DNA from 3 places in the Streptomyces sp. AM 2-1-1 genome. Region 2 is predicted to be linked to each of the others. Evidence: riboswitches for the same ligand, from Rfam matches in the RefSeq annotation. Region 2 holds a riboswitch; each other region holds the start of a gene.
The links. Region 2 has a riboswitch for cobalamin ahead of PZB77_RS25010 (cobalamin biosynthesis protein). Riboswitches for the same ligand answer to the same signal wherever they lie in the genome.
Positions count from the first base shown of each region.

Region 1: linked by a shared signal. The riboswitch ahead of PZB77_RS29555 (ABC transporter substrate-binding protein) and the one ahead of PZB77_RS25010 (cobalamin biosynthesis protein) in region 2 are both predicted to bind cobalamin.
Region 3: linked by a shared signal. The riboswitch ahead of PZB77_RS01285 (CbtB-domain containing protein) and the one ahead of PZB77_RS25010 (cobalamin biosynthesis protein) in region 2 are both predicted to bind cobalamin.

Region 1 is NZ_CP119147.1:6,840,544-6,842,767, reverse strand. It holds gene PZB77_RS29555 (ABC transporter substrate-binding protein) at 1-999, opposite strand, end outside; cobalamin riboswitch at 1,061-1,249, opposite strand; gene PZB77_RS29550 (beta-ketoacyl-[acyl-carrier-protein] synthase family protein) at 1,366-2,224, opposite strand, start outside.
Region 2 is NZ_CP119147.1:5,750,794-5,753,017, forward strand. It holds gene PZB77_RS25005 (cobyric acid synthase) at 1-201, opposite strand, end outside; gene PZB77_RS25010 (cobalamin biosynthesis protein) at 198-1,190, opposite strand; cobalamin riboswitch at 1,315-1,449, opposite strand; gene PZB77_RS25015 (hypothetical protein) at 1,611-1,841, opposite strand; gene PZB77_RS25020 (inorganic phosphate transporter) at 1,854-2,224, opposite strand, start outside.
Region 3 is NZ_CP119147.1:295,036-297,259, reverse strand. It holds gene PZB77_RS01295 (undecaprenyl/decaprenyl-phosphate alpha-N-acetylglucosaminyl 1-phosphate transferase) at 1-27, shown strand, start outside; gene PZB77_RS01290 (histidine phosphatase family protein) at 91-729, opposite strand; adenosylcobalamin (AdoCbl) riboswitch at 841-931, shown strand; gene PZB77_RS01285 (CbtB-domain containing protein) at 977-1,192, shown strand; gene PZB77_RS01280 (CbtA family protein) at 1,214-1,999, shown strand; gene PZB77_RS01275 (tetratricopeptide repeat protein) at 2,098-2,224, opposite strand, start outside.

The DNA.
Region 1 (2,224 bases), 1.1 Mb from region 2:
CTCCACCGTGCGGATGGTGGGGTTCATGGCCTGGCCGCTGAGCAGGACGTACCGCTTGTTCCGTACGGCGTCCATGTTCCTGGTGGCCGGGTTGGACTCCAGGAACGCGATCTTCTTCCCGGCGCTCTCGGCGGTCTGCGCATCGCGGGTGAGGTCGCCGATGACGAGGACGTCCGGGTCACGGTCCGCGACGGTCTCCCAGTTGATCTGGGGCCACTCCTCGTGGGTGTCGTCGAAGACGTTCTCCGCGCCGAGTGCGGTGGTGATGATGCCGGGCGCCCCGCAGCAGCCCGCCATGTAGGGGGCCTGGGAGTTGGCGAACCAGTAGAGCAGCGTGGTGCCGGAGGCGTCGATGCCCGCCGTCGCCTTCGTCACCCGGTCCCGGAGACCGGCGACGAGCGCCTCCCCGCGCTCCCGGACACCGAACACCGCGGCCAGGTCGCGTATCTCGGTGTAGACGCTGTCCAGCGTGAGGGAGGCGGAGCGGGCTCCGTCGCCGTCGCCGCTGTTGTCCTTGCCGGTGCAGTCGGCGGGCGAGACGTACGTGGGGACGCCCAGGTCCTCGAACTGCTCCCGGGGGGCGACCCCGCCCTTGCCGAGTGTGGACTCGAACGAGGCGCTGACGAAGTCGGGTTCCCGCTCCAGCACCTTCTCCGAGGAGGGGGCGTTGTCGGAGAGCCTCGGCACCCCGGCGTTGGCCTTCTCCAGGCCCTTCATGACGGGATCGGTCCAGGTGGCGGTGGCGGCGAGCCGGTCGGCGAGGCCGAGGGAGAGCAGGATCTCCGTCGATCCCTGGTTGAGGGAGACGGCGTGGTGCGGGGCCGCGGCGACGGTGACGGTGCGTCCGCAGTTGTGCAGCGTCACCGGATAGCCGTCCCCGGAGTCGGCGGACGCGCGGGAGGCGCCCGGTGTGCCGGCGCCACCCCCGCAGGCGGTCAGCAGCAGGATTCCCGCCGTCAGCAGGGCAGCGGAACGGGCGGAACGGGCCATGGGCGGCACGAGGTACCTCGGCGTCTCTGGGCCCATGCGCGGGGCCCGTTGTACGGAGTACTGCGTCCCGTACGGGGCGCAGGGCGCCAGCAGGTCTTCGGACTCGGGTTCGTGCGGACGGGGCGCCTTCCCAGGACACCCGTGGGTCTCCCAGTGGCCATGGCCCCGCCCGTCCCCCTCACCGCTGCGCGTCAGTTCCGGATTCGCACCGGATTCCCTGACCCCTGTGTGGAGTACGACTGGCACTGGGAAGCTATCACGCCCTTCCGGGCGCTCCGGGCCCCGCTCCGGTCCCGCACGGCTGCCCCGCGGGACCGGAGCGGCCGGGCGGTCCCGGACGGTGATCGTGTGACGGCTCCCTCCGGCTCCGACCGCTCAGGGGAGACGTAACGCGATCACCGCGTTGTGGCCGCCGAACCCGAAGGAGTGGCTGACGGCACGGCGGACGGGGACGGGCCGGGGCGCTTTGGTGACGCAGTCGATGTCGAACCCGGGCGCCGGGGCGTCCAGGTTGGCGATCGGCGGGACGAGTTGGTGCTGGAGGGTGAGCACGGTGAGCGCGGCCTCGATGGCACCCGCCGCCCCCATGCAGTGGCCGAGCACCCCCTTGGGGGCGGTGACCGGTGGCCGGTGGGGGTAGGCCCGGGCGATGAGGGCGGCCTCGGTGGCGTCGTTGAGCGGGGTCGCCGTGCCGTGCGCGTTGACGTGGCCGACGTCCTCGGCGCACCAGCCGGCATCCCGCAGGGCGGCTTCGACAGCCGCTCCGGCCACCTTGCCGGAGGGATGCGGACTGGTGGGGTGGTGGGCGTCGGTGGTCGCCCCGGTGCCGGCGATCAGGGCCCGGGGTACCGCTCCCCGGGCCAGCGCGTCCTCGGCCCGCTCCAGCACCATGATGGCGGCCCCCTCCCCCATGACGAGGCCGGCGCGGTCCTCGGCGAACGGGCGGCAGAGCCGCGACGGGTCGCCGTCGGGCAGGGCCGCGGCTCCGGAGCGGGCCAGGCCGGTCATCGCCACCGGGAAGACGATCGACTCGGTGGCCCCGGCGACGGCGATGTCGCACTGGCCGCTCACCAGCATGTCCCGGGCGACCGACAGGGCCGTGACCCCGGAGGAACAGGCCGTGCACGGCGCCAGACTGGGGCCGGTGGCGCCGAGCTGGATCGCGATTTCGGCGGCCGGCATGTTGGGGATGGTGAGGAGGATGCCCGCCGGTGAGGACGCCTCGGCGCCCTGC
Region 2 (2,224 bases):
CTGAGCCCGCCCGATCTCGGCGCCCTCCCGGGTCACGAAGGAGTTCAGTGACATGTTCTGCGCCTTGAACGGGGCGACCCTCACCCCCTGGCGCACCAGCCACCGGCAGATCCCCGCCGTGACGACGCTCTTCCCGGCGTCCGAGGTGGTGCCCGCGACGAGCAGGCCGCCGCCCCGCCGTGTGCCGGTGCCGCCGCTCATGCCCGTCCCCGTTCCGTGCTCGCTCGTCCCGCCGGTCGCCCGGCCACCAGTCGCTCCGCGGCCAGCCGTCCGGCGGCGCAGACCACCAGGGCCAGCACACCGACCCGGCGCGACAGCCGTACCGCCCGTTCGATGTCGCCCCTCTCCACGCTCACGTCCCGTCCCCCCGCGCCGTTCAGCACCGGCCGGTGCTCGACCCGCCCGCCGTACGCGAGCGTCCCGCCCAGCCGTACGCCGAGCGCCCCGGCGAACGCGGCCTCCACCGGGCCCGCGTTCGGGCTCGGGTGGCGGCCGGCGTCGGCGCGCCAGGCCCGGACCGCCTGCGCCGGCCGCCCGCCGGCGGCCACCGCGAGGGCGGCGGTGAGCCGGGCACCCGGCCAGCCCGCGACGTCGTCCAGCCGGGCCGAGGCCCAGCCGAAACGGCGGTGGCGCGGCGAGCGGTGACCGACCATCGCGTCGAGCGTGTTCACCGCGCGGAAGCCGGCCAGCCCGGGGACCCCGGCCAGCGCACCCCACACCAGGGCGCCGACGACGGCGTCCGAGGTGTTCTCCGCGACGGACTCCACGACGGCACGGGCGATCCCCGGACCGTCGAGCGCCTGCGGATCGCGGCCGCACAGATGCGGCAGTCGCTTCCGGGCCGCCTCGACGTCCCCGGCGTCGAGCGCCGCGCCGATGGACCTGGCCTCGCGCCCCAGCGACGTACCGCCGACGACGGACCAGGTGACGGCGGCCGTCAGCGCGACGGCAGCGCCGGGAGTGCGGCGTACGGCACGGGCCGCGAGCGCGGCCGCCCCCACGGCGGCCCCGGCGCACACCAGGGTGTGCAACGCGCCCCGGCCCCGGTGGTCGCGCCACAGACGCCGCTCCACGGCGGCGGCGGCCCGGCCGAAGCCAGCGACCGGATGGCCCCGCCGGGGGTCGCCCAGCAGCCGGTCGGCGACCAGCCCCGCTGTGGCCCCGTACGCGAAGACGCGGGCTCCACGCACCGCTCAGCCCGCCGTGCGACGCAGGGTCCCCAGGGGGGTCGGCAGAGGGTCGGGCGCACGGCGGCCGGGCATGGCGTGTGTCCTCACTCAGGGTCCGCGCCCTGGTTCGACGAAACGGCGACGAGAGTGTCCTGGCTCCCGGAACGGCGGCGTTCCCTCGCCGGTCCGCGGGTCCGCGCTGCGGACCGTGACCAGGCTCTGGGGCGCCGCCTCCCGGTGACAGTGGCGGGACCGCGCCGGATTCGCACCGGCTTCCTCTGCTGTCGCCGAAATGGCTCCGGCAGTCCACCACGCAGCGCGAAGGCCAGTCAACTCGCCGTTGACCTGCGGGGCCGCAGTGTGCGCGGACACACATCGGGCCGGACACACGGGGTGTCCGGCCCGACGAGCGGAAAAGGGGGTGCCCCCGGGGGGAGCGGGTCAGGCGACGATCAGGTAGATGCCGTACACGACCGCCGCCGCGCACAGCGCGAAGGAGGCGTACGCGCCGGTGCGCACCAGTGCGGAGGCCGAGCCGGAGACACTGCCGCGGAGTTCGCCGGCCCGCTTGGCGAGGCCGACGACGCCGAGGCTGAAGAAGCCGACCAGCGCCACGGTGACCACGAGGCTGACACCGAAAACGGTGGCGAGTGCTGCCCAGTCGATTTTCATGGGGGCGAGTCCTTACACCGCTGCCGGACGGGCCGGGTCGGTGGTCGCGGGGAGGGGGGTCGGGAGCGGCGAGGGGATGGTGGCGGTGAGACCGGTGACCGGGAGACCGGCGGCCGGCACCGCGGCGGGCGGCGGGGAGACGGCGACGACGGCCGCGGCGACGACGTCCGCGGGCTCATGCTCCGCCCCGGCGATGTCCGCGTGGCCGACCGGCCGGCGCCGCGACAGCTGCCAGATGACCCCGGACCCCGCCACGAGCAGCACGGCGACCAGCACGATGCCCCAGGTGCCCTGCCGGGTCAGGAACTCGGCGCCCGCGCCGACCAGGCCCGCCGCCGGGAGCGTCAGGCCCCAGGCGACGAACATCCGGGTCGCGGTGGACC
Region 3 (2,224 bases), 5.5 Mb from region 2:
TCTGACCTGGCCGGCGACCGGCGCTGAACCTTCTCGCACCGGCTGCTCCGACCGCTCTCCGGAGGGAGGCTCGGGCAGGGCCGGTCCGTCCTACGCGCGGGCCGCCGCGCCGCCGGAGCCCGGGAGCGGGGCGCCCAGCGTCAGGTTCCACCGGCCCGCCCGCCCGGTGAGGGCGACGAGGGAGAGGGGCGCCACGTCGAGGCGCCAGAACGCCGCCGGGGGAAGGGCCACCGCGTGTACGACCGCCGCGCGGACGACGGCGGGTTCCGCGACCACCAGGACCCGCCCGTCCCCCTCACTCGCGCCGTCCGCCCCGGCGAGCGAGTCCAGCCAGCCGCCCACGCGTCCGAGCAGGCCGTGCAGGGACTCGCCCCCGTGCGGCGCCGCCGCGGGATCACCGAGCCAGGCCGCGACGCCCTCCGGTTCGCCGGCGGACACCTCCGCCAGCCTCCGCCCCCGCCACCGCCCCATGTCCCAGTCGTGCAGGACCGGTTCGGGGACGGGCCTCACTCCGAGCGCCCGCGCCGTACGCAGACAGCGTTGCGAGGGACCCGACAGGTGGCGCCCGGCGTCCGGGACCGCCGAAGCGGCGGCACGGGCACGGCGCTCGCCCGCGGGATCGATCGGACGTGCACCGTCCCCGGCCTCGCCGTCGTCGGCGCCCGCGAACCTCGCCTCGCGCAGCGCCGGCCCCGGAGCCGGTGAGAGGAACGTCACCCGCAGCGTCATTCCGTCCATTTCCTCTCGCTCAACGCCCATTCCCCATGGGTACGTTGGGGATCGACCGGCACATCGCACCATGGCGGCCCCCGAACACAGGCGCTATGGTCTGACCAGCATGACGACGGAGCACGGAAGTCCGGTGAGAATCCGGCACGGTCGCGCCACTGTGAACCCGTAACCGCGGGAAGTCAGACCCAGCACCGTCGTCTCAGGCACCACGATCGGGACGCGTGTTCCCCCAGGAGGTTCTGCCATGGCACATACTGCCGCACCCGCAACCGGCGTACCCGCCGTCACCCCCCTCTCGCTGAAGGCGATCGCCCCGTGGGCCGTCTTCTTCGGCGTTCTCATGCTCGTCCTGCTGTACTTCGTCGGCGCCGAGCAGGGAGCTACCTCGCTCATCTCCGGCGAGGCCGTGCACGAGTGGCTCCACGACGGCCGTCACCTCCTCGGCTTCCCCTGCCACTAGGACACGGGGAAACCGAACTCCATGAACTCCCTATCCGTTCGAGCGCTCCTGCTCCGCGGCATGCTCGCGGGCCTTGTCGCGGGCGCCGCGGCGCTCCTCGTCGCCTACTTCCTCGGTGAGTCGCGCGTGGACGCGGCCATCGCCCTGGAGGAGGCCCACAGCCACGTTCACAGCCACGACCACCACGGCGGTGAGGAGTTGGTCAGCCGCACGATGCAGGCCACCGGCGGTCTCGCCACCGGCATCCTCGTCTTCGGCGTCGCCGTCGGCGGCATCGCGGCACTCGTCTTCTGCTATGCCCTCGGCCGCATCGGCGCCTTCGGCCCCCGGGCCACCGCGGCCCTGGTCGCGGGGGCGGCGCTGCTCTCCGTGTACGTCGTACCGTTCCTCAAATATCCGGCCAACCCGCCGGCCGTGGGCGACCCGGACACCATCGGGCAACGTACCGGCCTGTTCTTCCTCATGGTGGTGCTCAGCGTGCTGCTCGCCGTCGCCGCCGTGATCGGCGGGAGGAGGCTCGCACCGCGCCTCGGCAACTGGAACGCGACGATCGCCGCGTCCGCCGGATACGTCGTGCTGATCGGGCTCGCCTATGTGTTCCTGCCGTCGTTCGACGAGGTGGGCGCGGACTTCCCGGCGAGCCTGCTCTGGGAGTTCCGGCTCTCCACCCTCGCCGTCCAGGCCACCCTCTGGGTGAGCTTCGGGCTGGTCTTCGGCGCCCTCACCGAACGGCTCCTCCTCCCCTCGCGGGAACGGGGCGCGGCCACCCGGGAGAGTGCTCCCCGGCCCGCCGGGGTGGTCGGCTGACGTGTGCGTGTGCGGCCGGAGAAGTCCTCTCCGGCCGCACACGTCCCGCACGCCGCGACGGTACCTGCCGACGGTTCACTCCCCGACAGGCCCGGCCGTCAGTCGTCGGCGCCGGGGAAATCGCCGTTCAGCGCGGCGGCCATCCGCAGGTGCGGCTTGGCCTCCTCGTGCCGCCCCTGGCGCTCCAGCGTGCGTCCGAGGAGCAGCCGGGCGTAGTCCTCGACG